Regions from separate parts of the Phascolarctobacterium faecium genome, predicted to be linked through region 1. Evidence: riboswitches for the same ligand, from Rfam matches in the RefSeq annotation. Region 1 holds a riboswitch; each other region holds the start of a gene.
The links. A riboswitch is a leader RNA that binds a small molecule or an ion and turns the genes downstream of it on or off. The one in region 1 is predicted to bind S-adenosylmethionine.

Region 1 (5,326 bases):
GAGCTGCTGGAAAAATTAAAAGCATCTATCGCCACCGAAGAATCTCCTTTGGGGCAGGAAATATTGACGACTATCGTTGAGAATGCCGAACTAGCAAAAGCCAAAGACGTGCCGATTTGTCAGGATACCGGTTTGACAGTTGTCTTTATGGAAATCGGACAGGAAGTACATTTTGTAGGCGGAGATCTTTATGAAGCGGTCAACGCCGGTATCGCCGATGGTTATGTTGGCGGTTATCTGCGTAAATCTTCTGTTGATGATCCTTTATTTGTACGTAAAAATACCGGTGATAATACGCCGGCGATCATTCATACAACGATAGTGCCCGGTGAACAGGTCAAAATAACCGTATCGCCTAAAGGCTGCGGCAGTGAAAACATGGGCGCACTAAAAATGCTTAAACCGGCTGACGGCGTTGAAGGCGTTATCAAATTCGTTGTCGACACCGTGCGCAGTGCCGGCCCTAATCCCTGTCCGCCTGTTACCGTAGGTGTCGGTATTGGCGGTAATATGGAAAAAGCTGCACTTTTGGCAAAGTATTCTCTTACTCGTAAGGTAGGGGAGCACAATCCTAATCCTCAGTATGCAGAACTTGAAAAAGAACTGCTGAAACGTGTCAATATGACTGGCGTAGGTCCTTCCGGACTGGGCGGCAGCACTACTGCCGTAGCTGTTAATATTGAATATGCACCGACCCATATCGGCGGCCTGCCGATTGCCGTTAATCTGAACTGCCATGCTGCACGCCGTGCAGAAATGGTATTGTAAGGAGGGGCCTGAGATGAGTGAAGCGATTATCAAATATATCAATGCGCCGTTAAGCGAAGCTACGATCAAAGACCTGCACGCAGGTGATGTAGTACGTATCAGCGGTTACATCTATACTGCCCGTGATGCGGCACATAAGCGTATGACAGAAGCACTGGCCAAGGGAGAGCAATTGCCCTTCGATGTAAGGGATCAGGTGATTTATTACGTAGGTCCAAGCCCTACTAAACCCGGTGAAGTAGTTGGCAGTGCTGGACCGACGACCAGTGGGCGTATGGACAAATATACCCCGACGATGATCGAACAGGGTATGCGTGGGATGATCGGTAAAGGACTGCGGTCGCAGGAAGTTATTGATGCCTGCGTGGAGCATGGCGCTGTTTATTTTGCTGCTATTGGCGGAGCGGCAGCAGTTATTGCAAAATCTATCAAAGGCGAAGAAATGATTGCCTATGAAGATTTAGGGCCTGAAGCTATTCGCCGTTATGAAGTTAAAGATTTTCCTGCTATCGTCTGTATCGACAGCGAAGGCAACGATTTTTATAAAGTTGGCATTGCCAAATACAGTAAAGAGTAACAAATTTAACAAATCTTTAAGGGACTGCAGAAGCAGTTCCTTATTTTTTGCAAAAGTCTTGACAAGCTTATTTAGTTGAGCTATCATAATGCCAATCGAATAACACACTCTTATCGAGAGCGGTGGAGGGACAGGCCCTGTGAAACCCGGCAACCAAGCCTAGCTATGGTGCTAAATCCTGCAAGAACATTCTTGATAGATGAGAGGAAAGCAGAAGCAAGCGCTCTTTCCTCGGAAAGAGCTTTTTTGTTAGTCCGACCGAGCTAAGATAGGTACTGTGTTAAATTCATTTTAAAGGAGAGATTGTTTATGAAAAAGTTATTTCTGGCTTTGCTGGCAGTGTTCAGCATTGCATTAGTCGTTGCCGGCTGTGGCGGCGACAGCAAACCAGCCGCTAACAGCGGCGATAAAAAGGTGGTGCTGAAAGTAGGCGCAACGCCTGTACCGCATGCTGAAATTTTGAATCTGATCAAACCGCAATTGGCTAAAGAAGGCGTTGATCTGCAGATCATTGAATTCAGCGATTATGTTAAACCCAATTTGTCTTTGGCTGATAAAGAATTAGACGCCAACTTCTTCCAGCACACTCCGTATCTCGAGAAATTTGCTTCCGAAAGGAATCTGCCTCTGGTTGCTTATACCAAGGTACATATCGAACCAATGGGGGTTTATTCAAAAAAATTAAAAGACTTAAATAATGTTCCAAGCGGAGCTAAAGTTGCAATCCCGAATGATCCTACTAACGGCGGCCGTGCTCTGGCATTGCTGCAAAGCGCCAAGCTGCTCAAGCTGCGTGACTGTGTAGGCATTTCCGGTACGCCTGGCGATATTGTTGATAATCCTAAAAATCTGCAGATCGTGGAAATAGAAGCAGCTTTGCTGCCGCGTTCCATGGATGATGTTGATCTGTCTGTTATCAATTCCAATTTTGCTATGGAAGCACAGCTGAATCCAGTCAAAGATTCTCTCTTTACTGAACCGAAGGATTCTCCGTATGCCAATATCTTAGCAATACGTAAAGGCGACGATAAGCGTCCGGAACTGCAAAAACTGGATAAAGCTTTAACCAGCCCTGAAGTAAAGAAATTCATCGAAGAGAAATATAAAGGCGCTGTTGTACCTGCTTTTTAATGTAAGCTCTGTTTGATTTTATCGGATAGTGATTGTAAGATAGCAAATAAAAAATATTCCCCTCTCAGCGGAAGTTGAGAGGGGTTATTTTTTTGCCTGGCTTATGGGAATAGAGTCAGGCTTTTTGTTGTTGTAGATCAGGTGCTGGCAAGTGGGATTGTAAATATTGCCGCACAAGTACGATGAAAATATAAGTAAGAGCAAAAATGAGACTGAAATATAAAATAAAACGTGCTTATGTCTTGCGGGGGGGTACAACAGTGGTACAATAATTATGAATTATAGGTGAAATATTTTAGCATAAACAAAAAATACAAAAGTATTGATTATAGGTGAATTCTAGTGGGATATAATTCTTTGCTGCGAAAGATAGTTTTGATCATAGGCGACATAATTTGTTTGTATCTGGCTACCAGCATCGCTATGGCGCTGGAGCTGGGGAATAAACAAACGGATAAGATAGCTTTCCATCTGGAATTTTTACCGATCCTGGTCATCATGATGTTCTTTATGTTCAACGTCTATGGCTTGTTCAGTCTGATCCGCAAAAAGCTGGTAGATATTTTTCTTAATCTATTGGTAGCGGTGACCAATATTTACATCATAGCGATGGCCATGACCTTCTTTTTTCGTCAGTTTGATTATTCACGTGTTGTACTTGTTTATTCAGCGGTATTTTCGTTTGTGTTGCTGGCAATCTGGCAATATATCTGTCACCAGTGGGAATGGGAGTATTTTCCCAAACAGACGGCTGTATTATTTGCAGCCGGTGAAGAAGCAGCACGCATCCAAAATAAATTATTGAAAACTTATGGAATGGAGCAGTCATTGCAGTCTGTTTGTGACAGCTGTCAACAGACCAACTGGAAGCAGCTTATCGACGCTAACTACTATGTTTTTATTGGCGCGGAACTGCCGATAGCAGACAAAGAAAAAATACTGCGTTATGCGCGCAGCACGAAGAAACAAATATTTTTTGTACCGACACTGTATGAACTGGCATGTAAGAATACAGGCTTTTTATTAGTTGATGATATACCGATGCAGCGTGTAACACGTATGCTGCTGACAGCAGAACAGAGAGTACTGAAACGGATTTTAGATATTGCCGTAGCGGTAACTGCTTTGATTATACTATCGCCAGTCATGCTGATAACAGCAGTTATGATAAAACTGGACAGTAAAGGGCCGGTGCTTTATTCACAGGAGCGCGTGGGGCTATACGGTAAGACATTTTTTGTACATAAATTCCGCAGCATGAAGCAGGATGCGGAAGCAAAATGCGGTCCGGTACTGGCTGCGGAAGGGGACCCCAGGATCACAAAATTCGGCAGATTTATGAGGGCTACCAGACTTGATGAGCTGCCGCAGCTGTTCAATGTGCTGAAAGGTGAAATGAGCATCGTCGGGCCCAGACCGGAACGGCCGTTCTTCGTCAAGCAGTTTATTGCCCAAAAGCCTGAATATGATTACCGGCATAACGTCAAACCTGGCATCACAGGCCTGGCACAAATAGCAGGCAAATATAATACCAGTGCCTATGACAAGCTGATCTATGACCTGCTGTATATACAGGACTTCAGCGTCAAAACAGACCTGATGATCATGCTGCAGACATTCAAAGTTCTGCTGACAAAAAGCAGTACTGAAGGAGTACAGGGAAAGTGATGGAGCAGAAGAAAAAAGTTCTTTTTGTAGCAACAGTAGTAAAAACACATATCAATACTTTCCATTTACCCTTCCTCAAAATGTTTAAGGAATATGGGTGGGAAGTACATGTCGCTGCTAAAAATGACTTTGTTGATGAACCATGTGTTATACCAAACTGTGACAGGCACTTTGATATAGATTTTGCACGCTCACCATTTTCCAAAAGCAATATTAAAGCTTATAAGCAGTTAAAACAGATAATAGAAACCAATCATTATGACATTATCCATTGCCATACTCCGATTGCAGGGGTGTTAACAAGGCTTGCAGCAAGAACGGCTAAAGGTACAACAGTGATCTATACAGCCCATGGTTTTCATTTTTATCAAGGCGCTCCTTTGATAAATTGGCTTGTTTACTATCCGGTAGAACGAGTTTGTGGCAAATTTACAGATAAATTGATAACTATTAATCAAGAGGACTACCACAGAGCTAACAGTTGGAGCTTACGTAATAATGGCAAGATATATTATGTTCCTGGTATAGGTGTAGATTTAGAAGAAATACAAAATATTTCTATAAATAAAGTGCAGAAGAAAAAAGAAATAGGTATATCAAACGATGTTAAGGTTCTATTGTCGGTGGGAGAACTAAATAAAAATAAGAATCATGAAATCATTATAAGAGTTTTAAGTAAATTGACTAATAAAAATTTTATTTATTTGATTTGCGGTAATGGAGAATTAAAAGAATATCTGAAAAATTTAGCCAAAGAGCTTGGAGTAAGCGATAAAGTAAAATTTTTAGGATACAGAAAAGATGTATTGGAAATTTATAAAATAGCAGACCTATTTCTTTTCCCATCTAAACGTGAAGGACTGCCTTGTTCGTTAATTGAAGCCATGGCATGTGGATTGCCATGTGTGGCTTCTGATGTCAGAGGAAACAAAGATTTGTTGAGGAGTGATAATCTTTGTAAAAGTAATAAGGAAGAAGAATGGCTGAGATTATTAAATAAAGCCTTTTGTGAAAAGATATTGGTTAATGAGTTGCAAGATATATATGGAGTTAGTCATATTAAGAAGAATATGCAGGATATCTATGGATTAAATTAAACGGGAGAAACGATGATACCTAAAATAATTCATTATTGTTGGTTTGGCGGCAAGCCACTACCTGATGAAGTAAAAAAATATATGG
Region 2 (5,326 bases), 710 kb from region 1:
GAAAACGTTTCGATTAAAGTAGATAAAGCTTTGGTATTGGCGTATCATAACGCTTTGCGTGATGTTGGTTCCGCTATCGGCTGTGAAGACTATAAGCTTAACGAGCAGTCGGAAATTTTATATTTGTCACGCTGCCCGGATGTGATCAATGCACAAGAAGGTTTTTTTGACGTTGAGAGTGTTTGGCCGAAGCTGGAACAGGCTTTGCGCCAGGCTATCAGTAATCTTGTCTCTATGCGTGAGACTGAGGGCAGTAATATCTATGGTGATTTCATTAAACGTGCCGATCTGATTGCCGAAAAACTGGCAGTAATCGAAGAACGTTCGCCGCAGGTAGTTGAAGAATACCAGACCCGCCTTAGCGACAGGATCAACGAACTGCTTGCGAAACATAACCAGGTCATTGAACCGGAACGATTGCTGCAGGAAGTCGCTATTTTTGCTGACCGTACCAGTATTACTGAGGAGATCGTCAGACTGAAAAGCCATATTAAACAATTCAGGCTGATCATTGATGCAGATCAGCCTGTCGGTCGCAAGCTCGATTTTCTTATCCAGGAATTCAACCGCGAGGCAAATACCATTGCTTCCAAAGCCAACGATTATACTTTGGCGCAAGTTGTTGTGGAGATCAAAGCTGAGATAGAAAAAATCAGGGAACAGATCCAGAATATCGAGTAATGGGGAAAGGGTGAAAGTATGGATATCAAATTGATCAATATTGGCTTTGGCAATATTGTAGCTGCCAACAGGATCATTTCTATCATCAGTCCTGAATCTGCTCCTATCAAAAGGATTATTCAGGAAGCGCGCGACAGAGGTATGCTGATTGATGCCACTTATGGCCGCAGAACCAGAGCGGTTATCGTGACTGACAGCGGTCATATTATTTTATCGGCTGTGCAGCCGGAAACAGTCGCCAACCGTTTAGTGCAGACTGACGACGAAGACGAAGAATAAATAAAACGGAAGGTGGGCTAATCGTGAAGCCGCAGGGGTTATTATTAGTTTTGTCCGGGCCTTCAGGAGCCGGCAAGGGAACGATTTGTCAGATGCTTAGGGAAAAGCTTCCCGACTTGGCTTATTCCGTTTCAGTTACTACCAGACAGGCGCGTAACGGCGAAGTTGACGGCGTGAATTACTTTTTTAAATCTGTGGAAGAAGTAAAGCAGATGATCGCAGAGGGAGAACTGCTGGAATATGCCGAGGTTTATGGAAATTATTACGGTACGCCCCGTTCTTATGTTATGGAACTGCTGAATCAGGGTAAGGATGTTATTTTGGAGATTGATATCCAGGGCGCGATGCAGATTAAAAAACGCTTTCCTGATGGAGTATTTGTGTTTATCGTACCACCGTCACTTGATGAATTATGCTCGCGCATTTATAAACGCGGCACGGACAGCGAAGACGTTATTAAACGCCGTTTAGCTTCGGCAACAGGTGAACTGGCTTATGCCAACGAATATGATTATATAGTCGTCAATGATGTGGCGCAGAAAGCTACCAGCAAAGTTTTGACGATCATGGAAGCAGAACGTTACCGTGCTGCCAGAACTTATTTTATTATCAATGAAATTTGCCATGCGGCACATAAGGAGAGAGAAATATGAGTATGGTTGACCCTTCTATCGATTATTTAGCAGAGAAAGTTGACAGTAAATACACCCTGGTGATTTTAGCTGCCAAACGTGCCCGTGAACTGACGGTAGGCAATCAGAATATGCCTCAGAAAGAAGTAAGCACCGCTTTACGCGAGATCGCTGACGATGTTATTACTTACGAGCGTAAAGTACGCTGAGATAAGGGGGCTTAGTGCCTTGTTGCTAAAAGGAAAGAAAATCGTTTTAGGCGTTACTGGCGGTATCGCCGTTTATAAAGCTGTCGATCTGGTAAGCCGTCTGCGCAAGCAGGGGGCCGAGGTGCGTGTCGTTATGACAGAGCATGCCCGGCAGTTTGTTACGCCGCTGACATTTAAGGAAATCAGCGGCAACGCTGTTGCGACTTCTATGTGGAACAGTAACCAGGAATTTAATGTTGAGCATATCGCTCTGGCAAACTGGGCTGATGTTTTTGTAGTAGCTCCGGCTACTGCCAATATCATTGCGAAAATGGCGCACGGTCTTGCCGACGATCTGCTTTCTACAACTTTACTGGCCGCTCAGGCACCGATCATCGTCTGTCCGGCGATGAATACAGGTATGTATGAAAATGCTTTGACGCAGGAAAATATTACCTGCCTGAAAGAGCATGGCGTAACTGTGATGGCCCCGGCGACAGGCTTTTTGGCCTGTGGTACTTCTGGTGCGGGACGTCTGCCTGAGCCTTGTGAGATCGTGGAATTTGTCAAAGCTTTCTTTGCCAGAAGTTGTGGCGATATGAAAAATCTGCGTGTTTTGGTAACTGCTGCCGGTACCCGCGAGCCGATCGACCCGGTACGGTATGTCGGCAACCGCTCCAGCGGTAAGATGGGTTATGCTATCGCGCAGGCCGCTGCTGACCGCGGTGCCGAGGTGACGCTGGTTTCGGGGCCGTCGGTGCTGAATCCGCCTGCTAATGTCAAAACGGTGCAGGTTGAAACTACGCAGCAGATGATGGACGCCTGTCTGGCAGCTTACAACGACATGGATATAGTGATCAAAGCTGCTGCTGTGGCTGATTACAGACCCCATGATGTTGCCGAACAGAAAATCAAAAAGAAAACTGACGACGCTTTAACTGTCGTAATGGATAAAAACCCTGATATTCTAAAAGCTCTGGGCGAACGTAAAGAAAAACAGTTTTTGGTAGGATTTGCTGCCGAAACTCAAAATCTGATTGCTAATGCAAAAGAAAAAATCTGCAAAAAGAATTTGGATATGATCGTTGCTAACGATGTCACTTTGCAGGGGGCAGGATTTAACTCTGATACCAATATCGTTAAATTCCTGTTTCCGGACGGCGAAGTGCGCGAGCTGGAGCAAATGACCAAAGCAGAAGTTGCAGAAGAGCTTTTGAATACTGTTCTGCGTTTGCGCAAATCGTAAATAGTATAACTCGTTCAAAAGGCGTAGAAATAAGCTTTTGTAGGCCTCGGGATGTAAAAATGAAAGATTTTTGTAAAATCTGTTGCAATTTGAAAGTTGTTCCGCTATAATAAGCATTGTAATTGAATATTACTCATCAAGAGCTGGTGGAGGGAATGGCCCTGTGAAACCGCAGCAACCATTGTAAGGTGAAAGTCTTGCAAAACGGTGCTAAGTCCTGCGATAATTCGTGAGATGAGAATGCTGAACAATAATACGCAGCGCTCTCATTATGAGAGCGCTTTTTTAGTAAGCAGGCAGATTGATGATGTGTACTTTATCTAAAGGAGGCTAATTATGAGAAAATTATTTACTTCTGAGTCTGTAACAGAAGGACATCCGGATAAGATCGCCGATCAGATTTCTGATGCGGTTTTAGACGCTATCTTAGAACAGGACCCGATGGGACGTGTTGCGTGTGAAACTTTGGTGGCAACCGGTCAGATTCATGTTGTCGGTGAGATTTCCACAAACTGTTATGTGGATATTCCGAAAATCGCCCGTGAAACTGTAGTCAATATTGGCTATGACCGTGCTAAATATGGTTTTGACGGTAATACCTGCGGCGTGCTGATCTCTATCGACGAGCAGTCTGCCGATATCGCTTTAGGTGTTGATAAAGCACTGGAAGCTAAAGAAGGCAAAGCAGAGGAAACTGAGGTAGGCGCCGGCGACCAGGGTATGATGTTTGGTTACGCTACTAACGAAACCGAAGAATATATGCCGCTGCCTATCTGTCTGGCTCATAAGCTGGCCCGTCGGTTGTCGGAAGTTCGTAAAAACGGTACCTTACCGTATCTGCGTCCTGATGGCAAAACTCAGGTTACAGTTGAATACGACGACGGTAAGCCCGTACGTATCGACGCTATAGTAGTTTCTTCTCAGCATGCGCCTGAAATTCCGATGGAGCAGATCCGCGCTGATATTATGGAGCATGTTATTAAACCGATCGTACCTGCAGAAATGCTGGACGCTGATACCAAATACTATATCAATCCTACCGGCCGTTTTGTTATCGGCGGCCCGCAGGGTGACTCCGGTCTGACCGGACGTAAGATCATTGTCGATACCTACGGCGGTATGGCACGTCATGGCGGCGGAGCTTTCTCGGGTAAAGACCCCACAAAGGTAGACCGCAGCGCTGCTTACGCCGCACGTTACGTTGCTAAAAATATCGTTGCCGCCGGACTGGCTGGTAAATGTGAGATTCAGCTGGCTTATGCTATCGGCGTGGCACAGCCTGTATCTGTTTTGGTAGATACCTTTGGTACCGGTAAGATCGACGATGATAAGATCGCTGACCTGGTGCGCAAAAACTTCTCGCTGAGTCCGGCTGCGATCATCAAAGCTTTGGACCTGCGCCGTCCGATCTATAAACAAACGGCTGCTTACGGCCATATGGGACGTACTGATATTGATCTGCCGTGGGAGCGTACGGATAAAGCCGCTTCCTTGAAAGAACAGGCAGGCTTGTAATTTAAAATGTTGGTAAAGTCACAGCTTCTGCAGGAGCTGTGACTTTCTTTATCTTAGTATAAAAACTGTTGTCCGTAGGAAAAATAAAGGAATTTTCATTTAAATAGTAGAAGTATAATAAGTTAAAGTTTACAGTAATGGAGCATTACATGAAATATATAAATGTGGCAATCAACCTGCCTGTAAAAAACTTGTTCAAACAATTTACCTATGCCGTACCGCCGCAGCTGGACCACGTTGATGTGGGCTGGCGTGTTGTGGTGCCATTTGGGTATCAGACAGTAGAGGGGTTTGTGACATCGTTGGCCGCGGCTGCTCCGGCAGAATACGAATGTAAAGAAATTTTGGCGACACTGGATACGCGCCCCTGGTTTGATGCGGAAATGCTGGCAACGGCAAATTGGCTGTCCGAATATTATCTGTGTTCGCCGGCTGAGGCGATGCGGCTGTTTATTCCAGGTAAAACCAGCATCAAGCGGCAGGCTGTTTATAACGATGAAGGTAAGCTGATCGCTTATGATTACGAAAATAAACTGAAAATCAAGACCCGTATCTGCTTTGTTGTGACTAAGGCAGGACGTGAGGCTCTGGTAGCATATAATAAACGTCTGCGTGCACAGATGCATGCCTTGGAAGTGCTGGCAGAAGCCGAACGCCCTCTAAGCGGGGAGGAACTGGCGTCAGTGCAGGTGAGTGCTGCGACACTGCGTATCTTATGTGAGAAAGGCTGGAGCGAACGTAGTGAGCAACGTGTTTTGCGCAACAGCTATGCCAACAGGACGGAG
Region 3 (5,326 bases), 830 kb from region 1:
CATAGAAAAGGACGGATACGGAAAAGCGATTTTACGTCCATTGCCGCCAAAAGCATAACAGGCCATTTGCAAAAGTTCACTGGAACCGTTGCCGATTCTGATATTGTCTGCATCCAGCGCCAGATCTTCAGCAATCAGCCCGCGCAGCGTTTCAGCCTGCATCGGCGGATAACGGTTAAAAGGAAACCCGGCCAGCTTCGCCGCTACAGCCTGCTCAATCGGCCGCGGCAGATTATAATTACTTTCGTTGGCATTGACGATAATATCGGCAGCCACATGTTCTACAGCATATTCTTCCAATTCTTCCAAGCCGGTCCTGGCATTAAATCCAGCCATCTCCTCACCTCTTTTCCATACGCACGCGGATAGCGTTAGCATGCGCCTGAAGCCCTTCCGCTTCAGCCATTTTAATAACGTCACTGCCCACAGCAGTCAAGGCGCCCTGCGTATAAGCAATGATACTTGTTTTCTTCATAAACGTCTCCACATTCAGAACTGAGTAGAAACGGGCAGTGCCGCCGGTAGGCAGAATGTGGTTCGGTCCTGCGTAATAATCGCCCAAAGGCTCCGGTGAATAAGCGCCCAAAAAGATCGCACCGGCATTACGCAGATAAGGCAGCAGAGCAAAAGGCTCTTTCGTCATAACCTCCAAATGCTCCGGTGCTGATATATTCGCCATCTCAATTACTGTTTCCATATCAGACGCAATAATAATCTTGCCATGATTTGCTAAAGACAATGCAGCGATCTCCTGCCGCGGTAAAACAGCAAGCTGCATCTCAAGCTCTGCTGCAACAGCATTGCCCAACAGCTCACTGTCCGTAACTAAAATAGCGCTGGCCAGAGGATCATGTTCCGCCTGACTCAAAAGGTCAGCTGCCAGATATTTAGGATCAGCGCCATCATCGGCTATAATCAATATTTCGCTGGGACCTGCCAGCATATCAATGTCGCAGTGCCCGTAAACAGCTTTTTTAGCCAGCGTCACAAAAATATTGCCCGGGCCGGTAATTTTTTCAACCTTTGGTACAGTTTCCGTACCAAAAGCTAACGCAGCAATGGCCTGTGCACCGCCCATTTTATAAATTTCCCTGATACCTATTAATTCAGCCGTAACCAGCACATAAGGATTTACTTTGCCATCACGTCCGGGCGGTACTGCCATCACGATCCGTGGTACTCCTGCTACTGCAGCCGGTACAGCATTCATAATCACCGAAGAAGGATAAGCCGCAGTTCCACCGGGGACGTAGATACCCACAGAGTCAACAGGAGTTACCTTCTGTCCCAGCATAGCACCGCATTCACGGTTAGTCAGCCAGGTTTTTGGCAGCTGTTCTTCGTGAAAGCTACGCACATTTGCAATAGCACGTTCTATGGCTCCTACCACTTCGGCATCAGCTGATTGTCGGGCTTCTGCAAATTCAGCCTTGCTGACCCGGATATTTTGGACACTCAAGCCTGCTTTATCTATCAGATTAGTATAATAAATCAGCTTTCCATCACCGCCGGCCCTTACGTCAGTCACAATTCTTTCGACGACCTGGGCTGCTGTCAGCGGCGCACCAAACATAGCGGTAACACCTGCCTGTACTCCGGGGGACAGCTCACATTCATCAAAAGCTTTTTTCTGCATCAAAGCTGCTATTTCAACAGCACTCATTCCTCTGGCATCTGTTACTTGCATTGCTCTTCCTCCTCATCCAGTACCTTACGCAAATCTCGGACCAGTTTATCCAGACGGTCAAATTTCAATTTAAAGCTCACCCTGTTGGCAATCAGTCTTGCTGTCGCCGTATAGATGGAATCTACCTCCACCAATTTATTCTCTTTCAGGGTACGGCCTGTTTCCACAATATCAACGATCAGCTCCGACAATCCAACCATCGGCCCCAGTTCAATCGAGCCGTTAAGCTTGATGATCTCGGTCTGAATCCCCAGACTGCGAAAATACTCCTGGGCACAGTTCGGATATTTAGTTGCTACCCGCAGATGCGCATAATCAGTCAGCCTGGGCCGCTGCATCTGCTCAGGAACTGCCAGCATCAAACGACAGCGTCCATATTTCAGATCCAGCAGCTCATATACGTCCTTGCGTTCTTCCAGCAGCACATCTTTACCAATGATCCCGATATCGGCAGCACCGTATTCTACATAGGTCGGCAAATCGACAGTTTTAGTAATTATAAAGCGCACCTTGCTATCCTCGTTACTGATAACAAGTTTGCGCGAATCTTCAGTTACGTTATCAGCACTATAGCCTACTTTAGCCAGCAGCTCTACTGATCTTTGAAACAGCTTGCCCTTCGGCAGCGCTACGGTAATATAATCCATTACGGCACTTCCTTTATCAATCTTCGATATACAGCAGCGTATCGCAGGCGTTAGCACGCTGCGCGTCCACTGCTTCGCTCTGGTTAAAAGGCTCGGCAGCCAGCTTCACTGTTTTGCCGCTCCTGCGCAGACGCATACACTGCGCGATCGCCTGTGGCAGACAGCCTGCCTGCCAGGCCACCAGAACATCCCAGCTGCTGATATTGTCCAGCTGCCGGCGCCGACTCAGAATCAACATGATCCTGTCTATCCCTATAGCAAATCCTGTTGCCGGGCAGGATCTGCCAAAATTTTCCATCATTGTATCATAACGGCCGCCGCCAATGATCGGGAAACCCATATCCTCAGCGTAGCCTTCAAATAACATTCCAGTATAATAATCAAGGTCGCGCAAAAGCCCCAGATCAAAACGCAGATAACCAGCCGCACCATAGACCTCGGCCAAAGCATAGATTTCGCGCAGATCCTGCACAGCCTTGGAGCTTTTATTGTTCAAACCACAGGCTTCAACCTTATCTAAAAGTTCAAGCCCGCCATGCAGAAACGGCAGCTCTTTAAACAAATCTTTTTGTTCCGGTGACATCCTGCTGCCATCTGCCAACGCTTCCAACCGTACCACATCATGCTCGATCAGGCAGCGTTTCAGCTCCTGCGCCTGCAGTTCAGTGACCTCAGCCGCTTCAATCAGGCCATTTATAAAATCGATCTGGCCAACACTGATCACAAAATCATTTAACCCTGCTGCCTGCAGCGAAGCTACTGCTAAAGCCAGCATCTCGGCATCTGCCGAAGGTCCGGCCGCACCCATCATTTCAACACCGGCCTGATTAAACTCACACTGGCGTCCGGCCTGTGTTTCCTCATAGCGAAATAGATTCGCCAGATAAAAAAGCCGTTTTACCGCCGGTCCCTCATTGAGCCGAGTAGCTACCAAACGCGCCAAAGGAGTCGTCATGTCCGACCGCAGCAATAAAATATTATTACGACGGTCAAAAAATTTAAAACTGCTGTCTGACAGCTGACCTGCTGCGGCAAAAGTATCCAGATATTCAAAAGTCGGCGTGACCACTTCGTCATAGCCCCAGGCTTTAAAGGTATAGGCAAGCTTATTTTCAATTATCCTTCTGGCGCCGGCTTCACCCGGAAGTACGTCCCTAGTTCCATACGGCACCTGCAAAGCTTTATTATTCAGCATTGTGCTTGTCTTCCTTTTTTAATAATGGCATTATCGAATTATAGCCGTCAGCGCCATAAACCAAACAGCGTTTAACCCGTGAGATCGTCGCCGTACTGGCGCCTGTTTTTTCTACTATCTCTTCATAAATACAGCCTGCATCAAGCATTCTGGCAACCTCCAAACGCTGCGCCATGGATTTCAGTTCGCTGATCGTGCAAATATCCTCAAAAAAGTTGGAACACTGCTCTTCACTTTTTAAGCTAAGAATCGCTTTAAATAATTGATCGGTCAAATGGTCTCTGGTTTTTGCAGCCATGATTGCCTCCTTAAATTTAGCTGGTGCTAGCACCTTTTTTCTTTTATACTTTATCACTTTATCTTGTGAAAGGCAAGGTTTTTTACAAAAATTTTAAAATTTTTATTGACAAGTGCCGATTGTAAGTGTATTATTTTGTTTAACAACTTCAAACGGTATTTCATCAAGAGTAGCCGAGGGACTGGCCCTATGAAGCTACGGCAACCATCACGACGTGAACGGTGCCAAATCCAACGGATGTAAATCCGACAGATGAAGCAGTACGAAACGCTTTCGTTACCCTTCACCTGTGTGAAGGGTTTTTTTACGATTTTAGAAAAGAAAGAGGAACGCTGTATGATCGATTTACGCAATGTGGAAAAAACCTATTACAGCAATGCAGGTGATATCCACGCTTTAAAGAAAACAAATCTGCATATCAACGCCGGAGAAATATTCGGTATCATCGGCCTCAGCGGTGCCGGTAAATCAACCCTGATCCGCTGCATCAATATGCTGGAAGTACCTACCGGCGGTCAGGTCTTTGTGGATGGACAGGAACTGACTGCAATGAACAATCAGGAACTGCGCAAAGCACGCCAAAATATCGGGATGATCTTCCAGCACTTTAATCTGCTGGCCTCCCGCACAGTTTATGATAATATCGCTTTTCCGCTGGAAATACAGGGTATTTCGCAGTCTGAAATCAAAAAGCGGGTGCAGCCGCTGCTGGAGCTGGTACAATTACAGGACCGCGGCGATTATTATCCCAGCCAGTTGTCAGGCGGTCAGAAACAACGTGTCGGTATTGCCCGTGCTCTGGCCAGCGATCCTAAAGTACTGCTGTGTGATGAAGCAACCTCGGCATTGGACCCGCAGACAACAAAATCTATTCTCGACCTGCTCAAAGATATCAATAAACGCCTGAATCTGACTATTGTCATGATCACACATCAGATGGAAGTAGTCAAAGAAGTCTGTGACAGAGTAGCTGTTATCGAAAACGGCGAGATCATTGAAGAAGGTTCCATGATCGATGTTTTCACCGATCCGCAGAAGCCCACTACCAAAGATTTCGTCAAAAGCATCAACAATGTCGAACTGCCTGCACTGCTGCAATCTTCTTCAATCAGCGCAGTCTACACCGAAGGCAGCAAACTGATCGTGCGATTATCCTTCATCGGTAACTCAGCCGGCGATCCGATCGTTTCCGGTATGGTCAAAAAATTCGATGTCGATATCAATATCATCTACGGTAATATCGACTCGCTTAAGGATATACCCTTCGGCACCCTGGTCATTGAGATTTCAGGAAGCGCCGCAGGTATCAAAAATGCTCTGCAATATCTGCATGAACAGCAGCTGAAAGTTGAGGTGATCGGTTATGTCTCCTGAAATGTTAGCTCTTTTACTTAAATCCTTTTGGGAAACCTGCTATATGGTGCTGGCTTCCACAATACTCGCCACACTCATCGGCGTACCGCTCGGCGTGATCTTAACCGTCACCCGTAAAAACCATA

Region 2: another riboswitch for S-adenosylmethionine. It lies ahead of metK (methionine adenosyltransferase); the one in region 1 lies ahead of PFJ30894_RS11005 (MetQ/NlpA family ABC transporter substrate-binding protein).
Region 3: another riboswitch for S-adenosylmethionine. It lies ahead of PFJ30894_RS03260 (methionine ABC transporter ATP-binding protein); the one in region 1 lies ahead of PFJ30894_RS11005 (MetQ/NlpA family ABC transporter substrate-binding protein).

Annotation. Positions count from the first base shown of each region.
Region 1 covers NZ_AP019004.1:2,294,676-2,300,001, reverse strand. Annotated here, with positions in the region: gene PFJ30894_RS11015 (fumarate hydratase) at 1-768, shown strand, start outside; gene PFJ30894_RS11010 (Fe-S-containing hydro-lyase) at 782-1,345, shown strand; SAM riboswitch class I at 1,453-1,551, shown strand; gene PFJ30894_RS11005 (MetQ/NlpA family ABC transporter substrate-binding protein) at 1,655-2,476, shown strand; gene PFJ30894_RS11000 (sugar transferase) at 2,819-4,144, shown strand; gene PFJ30894_RS10995 (glycosyltransferase family 4 protein) at 4,144-5,241, shown strand; gene PFJ30894_RS10990 (glycosyltransferase family 32 protein) at 5,254-5,326, shown strand, end outside.
Region 2 covers NZ_AP019004.1:1,580,699-1,586,024, forward strand. Annotated here, with positions in the region: gene PFJ30894_RS07775 (YicC/YloC family endoribonuclease) at 1-681, shown strand, start outside; gene remA (extracellular matrix/biofilm regulator RemA) at 700-960, shown strand; gene gmk (guanylate kinase) at 984-1,613, shown strand; gene rpoZ (DNA-directed RNA polymerase subunit omega) at 1,616-1,801, shown strand; gene coaBC (bifunctional phosphopantothenoylcysteine decarboxylase/phosphopantothenate--cysteine ligase CoaBC) at 1,824-3,026, shown strand; SAM riboswitch class I at 3,157-3,267, shown strand; gene metK (methionine adenosyltransferase) at 3,363-4,541, shown strand; gene priA (replication restart helicase PriA) at 4,691-5,326, shown strand, end outside.
Region 3 covers NZ_AP019004.1:673,066-678,391, reverse strand. Annotated here, with positions in the region: gene PFJ30894_RS03285 (pyridoxal phosphate-dependent aminotransferase) at 1-336, opposite strand, end outside; gene hisD (histidinol dehydrogenase) at 341-1,687, opposite strand; gene hisG (ATP phosphoribosyltransferase) at 1,678-2,334, opposite strand; gene hisZ (ATP phosphoribosyltransferase regulatory subunit) at 2,351-3,529, opposite strand; gene PFJ30894_RS03265 (YerC/YecD family TrpR-related protein) at 3,519-3,827, opposite strand; SAM riboswitch class I at 3,985-4,086, shown strand; gene PFJ30894_RS03260 (methionine ABC transporter ATP-binding protein) at 4,164-5,201, shown strand; gene PFJ30894_RS03255 (methionine ABC transporter permease) at 5,191-5,326, shown strand, end outside.